3 regions of the Sutterella sp. genome follow, and region 3 is predicted to be linked to each of the others. Evidence: predicted binding sites of a transcription regulator. Region 3 holds the regulator's gene; each other region holds the start of a gene.

Region 1 (4,728 bases), on a different contig from region 3:
TGAGCTTCTTGTTCGTGACGAGGATCTGCGCGCCGGAGTCGTTCAGGATGTAGGCGGAGCTCTTCGGCGTGTCGATCGCGTGCAACGGCACGGGCGTCAGGGCGTTGGCGAGCACGGACTGGTCGAAGAGGACCGCCTCCATGCAGTTCGGCAACAGCATCGCCGCGCGGGCGCCGCGCTCGAGCCCGAGGCCCGCGAGGGCGTGGCGCCAGCGCTCGACTTCGTCCCAGGCCGCGCGGAAGGTCCAGTCGCGCCAGGCCTTCGCCTTGGGATCCCAGGACTTCCAGCCGACCGCGTCGGGGCGCTTTTCAACCTGATGGGCGAGGAGCTCCGGAACGGTGGAGAGCACGTCGAGCTCGCGGATTCGGCGCAGGCCTTCTTCTTCTTGGGACTGGAGGGTGTTCATGGCTCTTCTTAGGGTTTGCGGCAGGGCGGTCCCGGAACGTCAGGCGGTTCCGGAGCCGCAGGGCGGCGCGTCGGGCGGCCGATGCGTCATGTTCTTTTCGCGCGGCGGCGCGTCGTCCGGAAGGTTCGTCTCATCCTTCCGGGCGGGCAGGGCCGCCGCTCTTCATTTGCGGCAAAGACGCCCGGGGCGCAGCCGCGCAAAGCCGCGGCGTCACGGGCCCTGAAGCGGGACGTCTTCAGATTGGCATTTTATCGGTCCCCGAGCGGAGCCTGAGGGCGCGGGGCGCAGGCAGGAGCCGCGCGTCGGCGCGTCGGCCCGACGGATGAGGTCCGCGGCGCTGATCCCGGACGCCTCCCGGAAGGCCTCGCCAAACAGGACCTCTGGAGCCCATTTTTATACGTGAAAAAGCGTATTCGCGCCAAATGAACGTCGCCTTAAAATGCACCGAATTGGTGAATTTCATCGGTTAATAACTAATGGAAAACCCTTGGAATGCACCAATAAGATGAATTTTATAACATTGAAGTTAGGGTTTGCATGAGAGATGTAAAAAGCGTAACTTTAGTTCCGCAGCGGAACAAAACAAATGCACATGCGTTGCTCCTCAAGCGCAATAAGGTGGTGTGGTTGGTCCTGCATCATTCTTCACAAGCTGCATACAAAGGGCTGATGACGGAAAGGGACGTCATCAGCCCTTTTTATGTCCGTCGTCCACGCATGTCCGCGTGCGTCGCCCACGGCGCCGCGGCCCGGCGCCGTGGGCGCCCCGCGCCCACATTCCGGGTCGCCGCCTGTGTGATCCGCGCCCCGGCAGATCCGGGTGAGGAGGGACGAGGCTCCTGCACGCCGTTTCGGGGCTCTCCTCCGGAGCCGGGGCACGGCGGTGCGGCCCGCCCTCCGGAACTCCGGAGGCTCTGCCGGCAGGGGAACCCGCCGAGGCGACCAGAGGGGGCGGGAGGCTCCGGCAGGTTCGAAAGGCCGCTTTTTTGCACATACATTTGACATAGGTCAAATGCGTCGTGTGGTCGTCACCGCACCGTCATGCGGCGTCGGGGTGCCACGGGCTTTCGGTCCGTCACACGTGTTTCTGCGTAGGTTTCGGGCGCTTCGAGCCCGCTGCGCACGACTTTTCGGACCTTGCTGCGGGGCCTAGACAAAAAAAGCCCGCGGTGCAGAAGCATCGCGGGCTAGAACAACATTCGGGCGCGGCATGCTTGCATTAGCAATGACGGCCGGCTTGACGCTTGGGCGGCCATTCCAATACAGCCCCTCGGAAGCGCCCGATGTCGACGCACGCCTTGCCGGCTCCAACGAGCCGGAAGGAGGAATTGATCCGATATGTATTCTAGGCATTTCATCCTAGAAGGATGGTGAGGATTATCCCTTGCGCCCTCGGAGCGGTGATCTTTCCACACGGAGAAGCACTCCATCTCAAGATCGACGTCGAGGTCAGGGATAACCCTAGGAAGGTCCTCCCTGAAGACCAGGCGCTCCGATGCCCGGCCTTTTCCGGCTGCACGTGTACGTTTGTCTCCATCGGGAAAACACGGGGAGAGGCCCGCTTCCTCGACAAATGGGGAGCGCAACGGGCGGCGCCTGCGGCGGCGCGCCGGGACTGCTCCTCACGGGGGAGGCGCGGAGGGAGGGCGTCCGCTATACTTTCCGCAACGCCTCAGAGGGACCACAACCTATGGTGAGTTCTGCATGGAAGAACTACCATAAGTTGTCGTCCCTTTATTTCATCCTGTTTTTTCTGGAAACTGAACGATGACCAGTGCTCTGCCCCTGCACCTCCTCAAGCGCGATGGGTCCGTGAGGGACTTCGACCCCGAAAAGATCGTGAAGGCGGTCGCCAAGGCCGGCCGCGCGACGAAGGAGTTCGACGACGCGAAGGCCCGCCGGATCGTCGAGGAACTCGTGCTGCCGCGCCTCACGAACCACGACGCCTCGCGCACGCCCTCGATCGAATGGGTGCAGGACGCCGTCGAGCACGCGCTCTTCGACGCGGGGTGCTTCACGACGCTGCGCGCCTACATCGTGTACCGCGAATCGCGCGCGAAGGCGCGCGACGCGAAGAAGAGCTGGGTGAACGTCGAGAGCTCGATCAACGAGTACCTCGACCAGCTCGACTGGCGCGTGAACGCGAACGCCAACCAGGGCTATTCGCTAGGCGGCCTCATCCTCAACGTCTCGGGGAAGGTGGTCGCCAACTACTGGCTCAACTTCATCTACCCGCCCGAAGTGGGCCGTGCGCACCGCGAGGCGGACGTGCACGTCCACGACCTCGACATGCTCTCGGGCTACTGCGCCGGGTGGTCGCTGCGCACGCTCCTGCAGGAGGGCCTGAACGGCGTCTCCGGCAAGGTCGAGGCGAATCCCCCGAAGCACCTCTCTTCGGCGACCGGACAGATCGTCAACTTCCTCGGGACCATGCAGAACGAATGGGCGGGCGCGCAGGCGTTCTCGTCCTTCGACACGTACCTCGCGCCCTTCATCCGTAAGGACAACCTCCCCTACCACGAGGTCTTGCAGTGCATCCAGGAGCTCATCTACAACCTCAACGTCCCCTCGCGCTGGGGCACGCAGACCCCGTTCACGAACCTCACCTTCGACTGGACCTGCCCGCATGACCTGCAGGGCGAGCACCCGGTGATCGGGGGCGAGACCATGCCCTTCACCTACGGCGAACTTCAGGCCGAGATGGACATGATCAACCGCGCCTACATCGAGGTGATGATGAAGGGCGACGCCAAGGGTCGCGTCTTCACGTTCCCGATTCCGACCTACAACATCACGCCGGACTTCGACTGGGACAGCCCCAATGCGCTGCGACTCTTCGACATGACGGCGCGCTACGGGTTGCCGTACTTCCAGAACTTCATCAATTCGGAACTCAAGCCCAACATGATCCGCTCGATGTGCTGCCGCCTGCAGCTCGATCTGCGCGAACTCCTCAAGCGCGGCAACGGGCTCTTCGGTTCGGCCGAGCAGACCGGGTCCCTCGGCGTCGTGACGATCAACTGCGCGCGCTTGGGGTACCTCTTCAAGGGCGACGAGAAGCACCTCTACGAGCGCCTCGACCAGCTCCTCGAGCTCGCGAAGACGAGCCTTGAGATCAAGCGCAAGGTGATTCAGCGCCACATCGATCAGGGGCTCTTCCCCTACACGAAGCGCTACCTCGGGACGTTGCGGAACCACTTCTCCACGATCGGCGTGAACGGCATCAACGAGATGATCCGCAACTACACCGACGACCGCGACGACATCACGACCGAATGGGGCCACGCCTTCGCGCTCGCCTTCCTCGACCACGTCCGAGAAAAGCTCGTCGCCTTCCAGGAGGAGACGGACCACATGTACAACCTCGAGGCGACGCCTGCGGAGGGCACGACCTACCGCTTCGCGAAGGAAGACCGCAAGCGCTTCCCCGGGATCATCCAGGCGGGCACCCCCTCCAACCCCTACTACACGAACTCCTCGCAGCTCCCGGTGAACTTCACCGACGATCCCTTCGAGGCCCTTGAGCGTCAGGACGACCTGCAGCGCAAGTACACCGGCGGCACCGTGCTCCACCTCTACATGAACGAGGCGGTGAGCTCGCCCGAGGCATGCCGCGATCTCGTGCGGCGCGCCCTCACCAACTTCCGCCTGCCCTACATCACGATCACGCCCACCTTCTCGATCTGCCCGAAGCACGGGTATCTCTCGGGCCGTCACGACTTTTGTCCGAAGTGCGACGCGGAACTGATCGCCCGCAAGCGCCGCGCGCTCGAGAAGGCGCAGGCCGCCCGCGAAGCGGCGAACTGACGGGGCAGCGCTGCTGTCGGCACAAGATCCTGTATGTTTCGCCGCAGCGATATGCAGGATCTTGGGTGCGGAAAGGAAAAATCAATCACGCCGGAAGGGCTGCGGCTGATAAGATGGCCTCTCCCCGGAAGAAAGCTCAATGGAGATGAACATGACTCAGGAAACCCAGCAGATCGAACTCAAGGAGAGCGAACGCCAGAAGTGCGAGGTCTGGACCCGCGTGATGGGCTATCACCGTCCGGTGCAGAGCTTCAACATCGGCAAGAAGGGCGAGTTCAACGAACGCGTCTGCTTCACCGAGAAGAGCGCCGCGCACCACGGCGCCATCGCCGGCACCTGCTGCGGCCGCTGACCGCCGGCATGTCCCCCGCATGATTGAAATCCAACCCCGGGAGGGATCGGTCCCTCCGGGCGATTCGAAAGCACCCGTGATCCCGGCCGCGCGTCTGCGCGTCGCCGGGATCACCCCTTTCACGACCATTGATTTTCCGGGGAAGCTCTCGGCGGTGGCGTTC
Region 2 (4,728 bases), on a different contig from region 3:
CACCGCCCTCGGTTCGACCAAGAACTTCACCGACGCCGAAATGCCGTCCTTCGGGATCAGCTTCGTCACCGCGATGCTCCCCGTCATCCTGATGGCGCTCGTCACGATCCTCGAGTTCTTCGTCACCGAGGCGCAGCGCGACGGCTCGATGTTCCTCGAAGCCGTGTTCTTTATCGGCAACTCCACGACCGCGATGTTGGTCTCCATGCTCTTCGCGCTCTGGTCGATGGGCTTTGCCCGCGGCAAGGAAATGCCTGAACTTATGAAGACCTGCGGCGCGGGCATCGCCGGCATCGCCGGGCTGCTGCTCATCATCGGCGGCGGCGGCGCCTTCAAGCAGGTGCTGATCGACTCCGGTGCGGGCGCCTACATCGCGCAGCTCGTTTCGGGCGAGAACATCAACCCGATCATCCTCGCCTGGGGCATCGCGTCGTTGCTGCGCATCTGCCTCGGCTCCGCCACGGTCGCCGCGATCTCCACGGCAGGCCTCGTGATCCCGATGATCGAAGGCAACCCGGCGGTGAACCTCGCGCTCATCACGCTCGCCACGGGTGCGGGCAGCTCCATCTGCTCGCACGTGAACGACGCGTCCTTCTGGATGATCAAGGAGTTCTTCGGCCTCACCACGAAGGAGACGATCTGCTCCTGGACGCTGATGTCCACCGTGGTCTCGGTCCTCGGCCTCGTCTTCCTCCTGATCGTGGACATGTTCGTCTAAGACTTCACGGAAGCTCCAAAGCGAATCCGGCCGGAAGATCCCTTCCGGCCGAGACGGAAAACCCCGGGCGAAACAACCGGGGTTTTTTAATGTCGTCGACCGCCGTCGTCTGAAATCGGGCGCGTGAATTCAATAGCAGCCGGTCCACCCGCGCCGCACGATCCAGGGCTTCCCGGACTGGTCCGAGAGCGACGTCTCCACGACGGGCACCTCGGCGCCGGGAAGGCGCATCACGCTCCAGCCGCCCTTCCTCCAGGAGACCACGTAGTAGTGCGCGCCCGCGTCGTAGGTGCGCTTCTTCGCGTGGACGTTCATCTCGGCGCCGGAGAGCACCTCGCCCGTCACTTTGTAGCCGTGGGACCACGTGGCGTTCTGCCGCTGGTACTTGGCGCACGCCTGGACCGGCGCGGCTTCGGCCGCAGTGATGACGGCGCTTCCCGCAAAGAGGAGGGCGGCGCAGAGGGTGAGGGGCTTGAGGATGGGCTTGAAGGCGGTGCTGAAAGGCATCAACGGACTCCGAGGATTGTTCCTGAGATTCTAGTCGGATGAAGGTACCGGCCCTGCGCTAAAAACATTCTCGACCGGCCACCCGATCTCCAGGTGAGAGAGGCGGAGCCTCGTCAGAATCACCCACATATTGAGACGTCCGGCCGGTCCTTCCTCATTGCCGCAAGCGGGTCTGCTGCGAAACCCTTCGCCGCAGGCCCGTCTTCATTTTCGGGCGCCTATTTCTGGAACGCAAACCAGACGGCGAGGATGAGGCAGATGAAGGCGGCGACGTGGTTCCAGGCGAGCCGCGTGCCGAAGAGCGTCATCGAGAAGACGGTGAACACGGTGAGCGTGATCACCTCCTGAATCACCTTGAGCTCGAGGAGCGAAAAGGGCCCCCCGTTGCCCTCGAACCCGATGCGGTTCGCCGGCACCTGGAAGCTGTACTCGAAGAGCGCGATCGACCAGGAGAAGAGCACCACGGCCCAGACGGGCCACAAGCTGATCACCTTCATCTCCTGGAGCTTGAGGTGCAGGTACCAGGCGAGCGTCATGAAGACGTTCGAGACGAGAAGCAGACCGATGGTTGAGAGGCCTTTGGCGAACATGGTGGCGGCGCGGGCGGAGGGAGAGGAGTGTTTTTTGAGAAAAGCGATCGGGCCGGAAGGGCGGCTCCTTCACGAGAATGAAGGGATGCCGTCCCGCCGACCCGGGGCGCGGTGAGCGTTTGAAGGACCCGCAGGAGAGTCAGGCGGCGAGGCCCGTCTCGATGAAGTCCTTGAGTTCGCTCGGCGTCTTCACTTCAACAAGCTGGCCGTCGAGCGCCTTGCCGTTCTTGAAGATGATCATCGTCGGGATGTGGCCGACGTTCCAGCGGGTCTTGAGCTCGGGCGATTCGTCGGCATTGGCGGTGACGAACTTCATGCGGTCGCCGTAGACCTTGGCCATCGCGACGAGGAAGGGCTGCGCACGGCGGCAGTCGCCGCACCAGGGGGCGCCGATGGTGAAGAGGACGGGCTTGTCGGCCTTGAGCACTTCGGCATCAAAGGTTTCGCCGTTGACGTGAATGAGTTCAGACATGGAGATGGACTCCTTCGAATGACATCTGCTAAGGGTCGGCGCGCAGGCCCGGGAGGGAGGACGCACTCGTCCTCCGGGTCAACCCGTACTCCGCGCAGTGAGATGGGTACTTTACCGCGCGGCGGAGCGTTCTGCAGGCGCTCCTGCAGATCTCAGGCCTTCACGGTGCGGCGCATGCCGTCGAGCGAGAACGAGCCGCACCGGTGAAGAGGAGTGCGGCGAAGCCCACGAGGTAGACGTAGCCCGAGCCCGCGCTCCGAGAACGGCTGCCCCGCGCTCACGATGAAGAAGATCGTGAGGAAGGTCGCGAGGAGCGCCAGGGATGCGGCGCGCGTCCAGAGGCCGAGGCGCAGCAGAAGATTTCATAACGGAACTGCACCATTTCGGATAATGGAACGAGCGTTCAGCCGCAGCCGGCTCCATGAACCGTCTTTCCGTCGTCTTCGGGCGGCCTCAAAAAGCTATCAGCGGAGCCAAAACAATTTGTTTCATCTCTCGGAGGAGCCCGCTCTCCCCGGTGCTGCCGGGCTCGGCGCCCGGAGCGCCTGCGCGGCACCCCCGAAAGGGTCATTGCCCCGTCCGGGCGCGGCCCGGTAAGATCCGTGCCACTTTTCTTGGTGCGCCCCCGACCCACTACCCGTCGTTGATTTGACGATGAAGAATCACTATATGAAGTGATTTCGAGACGATTCAACGACTTGCGGGCGCTGCGCGCCGATTCCGACAGGATTCACCCTCATGACCGTTCAGATCGACACCTCGCGCGACGCGCTCTTCGACGAATTGGGCCTCATGCGCCTTCGCGAGAGCTACATGCGCCCGGATGAAAAGAGCCCGCAGGAGCGCTTTGCGTTCGTGGCGGAACACTTCGCCTCGAACCCCGCGCACGCGCAGCGCATCTATGACTACGCGAGCCGCCACTGGCTCTCCTTCTCGACGCCGATCCTCTCCTTTGGCCGCGGCCGCCGGGGGCTGCCGATCTCGTGCTTCCTCACCTACATGGAGGACAGCGCCGAGGGGTTGGTGAACACGCTCTCTGAAGTCAATTGGCTCTCGATGCTCGGGGGCGGCGTCGGCATTCACGTGCGCATCCGCTCCGCGGACGAAAAGTCCGTCGGGGTGCTGCCGCACCTCAAGGTCTACGACGCCGCCTGCCTCGCCTACCGTCAGGGCTCCACGCGCCGCGGCTCCTACGCGGCCTTCCTCGACGTGAGCCACCCCGACATCGTGCAGTTCATCGAGATGCGCAAGCCCACGGGCGACCAAAATATGAAGGCGCTCAACCTCCACCACGGCGTCAACATCCCCGACGCCTTCATGGAGAAGATCGAAGCCTCGATGCGCGACGCCGACGCGGACGACACGTGGGAGCTCAAGCACCCGACGACGGGCGAGGTCGTGGAGCGCGTCTCCGCGCGCGACCTGTGGCAGCGCATCCTCGAGATGCGCATGCACACGGGCGAGCCCTACCTCATCTTCACCGACACCGCGAACCGGGCGCTCCCGTCGTGGTTGAAGGACAAGGGGCTCTCGATCCACGGCTCGAACCTCTGCACGGAGATCTTTCTGCCCACGTCGCCCGAGCGCACCGCGGTGTGCTGCCTCTCGTCGGTGAACCTCGAGCACTACGACGAGTGGAAGAACGACCCGCAGTTCATCCCCGACGCGATGGAATTCCTCGACAACGTGCTGCAGTACTTCATCGACCACGCGCCCGACCAGATCCGGCGCGCCCGCTACTGCGCCATGCGCGAGCGCTCGGTGGGGCTCGGGGCCATGGGCTTTCACGCGTACCTGCAGAAGCACGGGATCCCGTTTGAGTCCGCGCTCGCGAAGTCGATCAACATCCAGATCTTCCGCCGCATGCGCGAGGCCTGCGCCCAAGCCGACGCGAAGCTCTGCGCCGAGCGCGGGGCCTGCCCCGACGCCGCGGACTCGGGCGTCGCGCGCCGCTTCTCCCACTGGATGAGCGTCGCGCCCAACGCCTCCTCGTCCCTCATCATGGGCGGCACGAGCCCCTCGATCGAACCCTATCGCGCGAACATCTACCGGCAGGACACGATTTCGGGCGCCTACATCATGAAGAACCGCTTTCTCAAGGCGAAGCTCGCCGAGCTCGGACTCGACACCGACGCCGTCTGGGCCGACATCATCGCCCACGACGGCTCCGTGCAGCACCGTGAGGACATCCCCAAGGACGTGCGCGACGTCTTCAAGACCGCCCCCGAGATCGATCAGCGCTGGATCATCGAGCTCGCCGCCGACAGGCAGAAGTTCATCGACCAGGGCCAGAGCGTCAACCTCTTCTTCCCGCCCGACGTCCCAATCCCGTACCTTCACGCCTGCCACTTCCTCGCCTGGAAGAAGGGCCTGAAGTCGCTCTACTACAACCGCTCGGACAAGCTGCGCAAGGCCGACCGCGTCGGCGTCAAGGCCGAGCG
Region 3 (4,728 bases):
CTCCGTGGCGCTCAAGGCCGATCTGGAACTCGGCGGCAGCGACCAGCGCTTCAACCTGCTCGTCGGCCGCGAGCTGCAGCGCCAGTACGGCCAGGAGCCGCAGTGCATCCTCACGATGCCGCTCCTCGTCGGCCTCGACGGCGTCGTGAAGATGAGTAAGAGCAAGAAGAACTACATCGGCATCACGGACGCCCCGAACGACATGTTCGGCAAGGTGATGTCGATTTCCGACGACCTGATGTGGAACTGGTACGACCTCCTCTCGCTGCGCGGCAACGACGAGATCGCCAAGCTGAAGAAGGAGTGCTCGGAGGGGCGCAACCCGCGCGACGCGAAGGTGCTCCTCGCCCGCGAGATCGTCGAGCGCTTCCACAGCGCCGCCGCCGCGGACGAGGCTGAGAAGGAGTTCAGCGCGCGCTTCCAGAAGGGCGCCGTGCCGAGCGACATCCCCGACGTTGAGGTCGCGGCTCCCGAGGGCGGCATCGGCCTGTTGCAGCTCATCAAGGCCGCCGGCCTCGCGCCCTCCTCGGCCGAGGCGGGCCGCAACGTCGACCAGGGCGGCGTGCGCATCAACGGCGAGCAGGTGAAGGACCGCACGCTTAAGATCAAGGCGGGCGAATCCTTCACGATCCAGGTGGGCAAGCGCCGCTGGGCGCGCGTCACGGTGGCCGCCGCGCAATGATCGTTCTGCTGCAGCGCGTTTCGGGCGCCCGAGTCGAGCGGCGCACCGAAGGGGGCGCCCCCGCGGCGCTCCTCGGCGAAACGGGTCCGGGCTTCCTCGCCCTCGTCTGCGCCGAGCCCGCCGACACCCCCGCGACGGCCGCCAAGGCCGCGCAGAAGACCGCGCGCCTGCGCGTCTTCGAGGACGACGCGGGCCGCATGAACCTCTCGGTCGTGCAGACGGGCGGGAGCGTGCTCGCCGTGTCGCAGTTCACGCTCGCGGCGGACTGCATGTCGGGCAACCGCCCGAGCTTTTCGCAGGCCGCGCCCCCGGAGCTTGCGCGCCGGCTCTACGATCTCTACGTCGAGGCGCTCCGGGCCGAAGGCGTGCCCGTGCAAACGGGCGAATTCGGCGCACACATGGCCGTGAGTCTCGTCAACGACGGTCCGGCCACGTTCTGGCTGCGCTTCTAGCGCCCTCTCGCCGAAGCGTGCGCCCGTCGTCATTTTTTCTGGGAGACCCGAAATGAAGATTCAGTCGAAGACCTTCGCCGAAGGCGAAATGATTCCGGAGCGCTGCGCCTTCGGGCGCATGGGTGAAAAGGGAGAGACGGTCGCCTCGGAGAACCGGCTCCCCGAGCTCTCCTGGACGGAGGTCCCCGAAGGAACGAAGTCCTTCGTGCTCTGCTGCCTCGACGACGACGTGCCCACGGACCTCAAGGCGCGCGACCAGTCGGGCGAGATCCCCGCGCATCAGCCGCGCCGGCGCTTCGTGCACTGGGTGCAGGCGGACGTCTCCCCCGCCGTGCGCTCCCTCCCCGAAGGGGCGCTCGCCCACGGCGCACCCGTCCCGAGGGAGTTCGGGCGCCCGGGCGTCAACGACTACAGCCGCGGCGAGATTCCCCCCGAAGGCGGCGTCGGCACGGGCTACGACGGCCCCTGCCCGCCCTTCTTCGACGCGCGGCGCCACTACTACCGCTTCCAGGTGGTCGCGCTCGACACGGCGCGCCTCGGGGAACTCCCTAAGCACTTCACATGGGCCGATGTCGATCAGGCCATGAAGGGGCATGTTCTTGCCACCGCCGAACTCGTCGGCGGATATACACTGAATCCGCGCCTGCGCGGCGCCTGATTGCAATTCTCCGGAGCGGCTCCGTCCCGCGCCCCCGCGGCCACCCCGCGGACCCTCCGGCTCACCCCTCCTCAAACAGGATTAAAGGAAGGAAATGTTCAAGACATCCGAGTGCCCCGCCAAGCAGGACCCCGATTTGTGGCAGTGGATCGACGCCGAATCGAAGCGTCAGGAGCAGAACATCGAGCTCATCGCGAGCGAGAACTACGCCTCGCCCGCCGTGATGGCCGCGCAGGGCAGCTGCCTCACGAACAAGTATGCCGAGGGCTATCCCGGCAAGCGCTACTACGGCGGCTGCGAATTCGTCGACGAGGTCGAGCGCCTCGCGATCGAACGCGCCAAGAAGCTCTTCTGCGAGCCCGCCGGCGTTGAAATGGCCGTGAACGTGCAGCCCCATTCGGGCGCGCAGGCCAACTCCGCCGTCTTCTTCGCGCTCCTGCAGCCCGGCGACGTCTTCATGGGCCTTTCGCTCGCCGACGGCGGCCACCTCACCCACGGCATGCACCTCAACTTCTCGGGCAAGTACTTCAAGGCCGTTCCCTACGGCCTCAACGAGAAGGAGGAGATCGACATGGACGAGGTCGAGCGCCTCGCCCGCGAAAACAAGCCGAAGCTCATCGTCACGGGCGCCTCGGCCTACTCGCGCCACATCGACTTCAAGCGCTTCGCCGAGATCGCCCATGAAGTGGGCGCGCTCCTGATGGTGGATATGGCCCACTACGCGGGCTTGGTCGCCGCGGGCGTGTATCCCACGCCCTTCGGCTACGCCGACATCGTCACCACGACCACGCACAAGACGCTGCGCGGCCCGCGCGGCGGCCTCATCTTCTGCAGGCCCGATCTTGAGAAGAAGATCAACTCCGCGGTCTTCCCGGGCATGCAGGGCGGCCCGCTGATGCACGTGATCGCCGCCAAGGCGGTCGCCCTCGGCGAGGCGCTCCGTCCGGAATTCAAGGCCTACCAGGAGCAGGTCGTGAAGAATGCGGCCGTGATGGCCGAGCAGCTCATGGCCCGCGGTCTGCGCATCGTCTCGGGCGGCACCGAGAGCCACGTCATGCTCGTGGACCTTCGTCCCCTGAAGATCACCGGCAAGGCCGCCGAAGCGGTGCTCCACTCCGTGGGCATCACGGTGAACAAGAACGCCATTCCGAAGGACCCCGAGAAGCCCTTCGTCACCTCGGGCATCCGTCTCGGCTCGCCCGCGATGACGACCCGCGGCTTCAAGGAGGACGAGGCGCGCCTCACCGCCAACCTGATCGTGGACGTGCTCGAGTCGCCTGAGGACCAGGCCGTGCTCGACCGCGTGCGCGCCGAGGTGGCGAAGCTCACCGCCGCCTTCCCGGTCTACGGCGCCTGAGCGCACTGAGCGGCGCCGCGCCCCGGGCCGTCGCCCGAGGCGGCGCGGCGCACGGCGCCCCGGCTCCCGACGAGGCCTCCGCCGGAGACGCTCCCTCCCCTTCGCGGGAGAGGCGCCTCCGCCGGAGGCCTTCTTCTTGCCGGCGCGCCGCCTTGGGGAGGCCGGCGCCGAAGGCGGCGCGCAGGGCGCCGCACCGCGGCTGTTAAAATCATCGGATTGTTCAGCAACACCTTTGAGGAAAGAAACCTTCATGCGCTGCCCCTTCTGTTCGCATCCCCAGACGAGCGTGGTCGACTCGCGCGCGCCCGAGTCGGGTTCGGTGATCCGACGCCGCCGCGAGTGCCTCAAGTGCGGCAAGCGCTTCACGACCTTCGAGCGCATCTCGCTCGGTCTGCCCTGGATCGTCAAGAAGGGCGGCGGGCGCGTCGAGTACAACCGCGAGAAGCTGCGCGGCTCGATGATGCTCGCGCTCAGAAAGCGCCCCGTTTCGCGCGAGCGCATCGACGCCGCGGTGGACGCGATCGAGCAAAAGATGGTCGCCACGGGCGAGCGCGAGATCCGCACGACCCGCGTGGGCGAACTCGTCCTTGAGGAGCTCCGCCAGATCGACATCATCGGTTGGATCCGCTTCGCTTCGGTGTACCTCAACATCAGCGACCCGCAGGCCTTCGTGAAGATGATCGAGAGCACGCTCAAGGAGACCCGCACGGACGAAATCCCGCTGGAGCATTGGAATTGACCGGAGAGAAGAGCAGCTCCCAGCCCGCCGAGTCGGCCGAAGCCCTCAGGCGGCGCGTGGACGAGGCGTGGATGCGCCTCGCACTCGACGAGGCGAAGAAGGCCCTGCGCCTGTCGCCTCCGAACCCGTCCGTGGGCGCCGTGATCGTGCGCGAGGGGCGCCTCGTGGGCGCGGGCTTCACGCAGCGCACCGGGGGCCCGCACGCCGAGATCATGGCCCTGCGCGACGCCGCGGCGCGCGGCGAATCCGTCGAGGGCGCCACGGTCTACGTGACCCTCGAGCCCTGCTCGCACTACGGGCGCACGCCGCCCTGCGCGCTCGCGCTCATCGAGGCGAAGGTCGGCCGCGTCGTCGCCGCGACGGGCGACCCCAACCCGAAGGTGCACGGCCGGGGGCTGAGGATGCTCGAGGCCGCAGGCATCCCGACCGAATTGGGCGTCCTTGAGGCGCAGGCGAAGGAGGTGAACGCGAGCTTTCTCACCCGCATGACCCGCGGCACGCCCTGGGTGCGCGTCAAGACCGCCGTTACCCTGGACGGGCGCACGGCGCTCCCCGACGGGCGCTCGAAGTGGATCACGGGCGAAGCGGCCCGCGCGGACGGCCAGCTCTGGCGCGCCCGGGCGGGCGCCGTGCTCACCGGCGCGGGCACGGTGCGCGCCGACGACCCGCAGATGAACGTGCGGCTCGCCGACCAGGTGCGCCAGCCGCTGCGCGTCGTCGTGGATCCGCGGCTCGAAACCGATCCGGACGCGAAGATTCTCCATTCGCCGGGCGGTCCGGTGCTCTTCGTCACCGCCGCGGCCGGCGAAGGCGCGGCGGCCCGCCGCGCGGCCGTTGAGG

The links. Region 3 encodes NrdR, which represses ribonucleotide reductase genes. Its sites were predicted from a motif close to CACNANATNTNGTG; they were not measured.
Region 1: a site for NrdR is predicted at 2,089-2,102, ahead of ACT6Y9_RS00835 (ribonucleoside triphosphate reductase). Genes of this name have one in related genera too.
Region 2: a site for NrdR is predicted at 2,951-2,964, ahead of ACT6Y9_RS07600 (ribonucleoside-diphosphate reductase subunit alpha). Genes of this name have one in related genera too.

The regions. Positions count from the first base shown of each region.
Region 1 covers NZ_DAVZJY010000004.1:25,323-30,050, reverse strand. Annotated here, with positions in the region: gene ACT6Y9_RS00840 (AMP-dependent synthetase/ligase) at 1-406, opposite strand, end outside; gene ACT6Y9_RS00835 (ribonucleoside triphosphate reductase) at 2,174-4,213, shown strand; gene nrdD (anaerobic ribonucleoside-triphosphate reductase) at 4,365-4,565, shown strand; gene ACT6Y9_RS00825 (anaerobic ribonucleoside-triphosphate reductase activating protein) at 4,585-4,728, shown strand, end outside.
Region 2 covers NZ_DAVZJY010000137.1:748-5,475, forward strand. Annotated here, with positions in the region: gene ACT6Y9_RS07580 (gluconate:H+ symporter) at 1-718, shown strand, start outside; gene ACT6Y9_RS07585 (hypothetical protein) at 848-1,225, opposite strand; gene ACT6Y9_RS07590 (DMT family protein) at 1,444-1,815, opposite strand; gene ACT6Y9_RS07595 (thioredoxin family protein) at 1,955-2,287, opposite strand; gene ACT6Y9_RS07600 (ribonucleoside-diphosphate reductase subunit alpha) at 3,026-4,728, shown strand, end outside.
Region 3 covers NZ_DAVZJY010000058.1:7-4,734, reverse strand. Annotated here, with positions in the region: gene tyrS (tyrosine--tRNA ligase) at 1-682, shown strand, start outside; gene dtd (D-aminoacyl-tRNA deacylase) at 679-1,134, shown strand; gene ACT6Y9_RS04620 (YbhB/YbcL family Raf kinase inhibitor-like protein) at 1,187-1,792, shown strand; gene glyA (serine hydroxymethyltransferase) at 1,887-3,149, shown strand; gene nrdR (transcriptional regulator NrdR) at 3,400-3,888, shown strand; partial or broken gene ribD (bifunctional diaminohydroxyphosphoribosylaminopyrimidine deaminase/5-amino-6-(5-phosphoribosylamino)uracil reductase RibD) at 3,885-4,728, shown strand, end outside.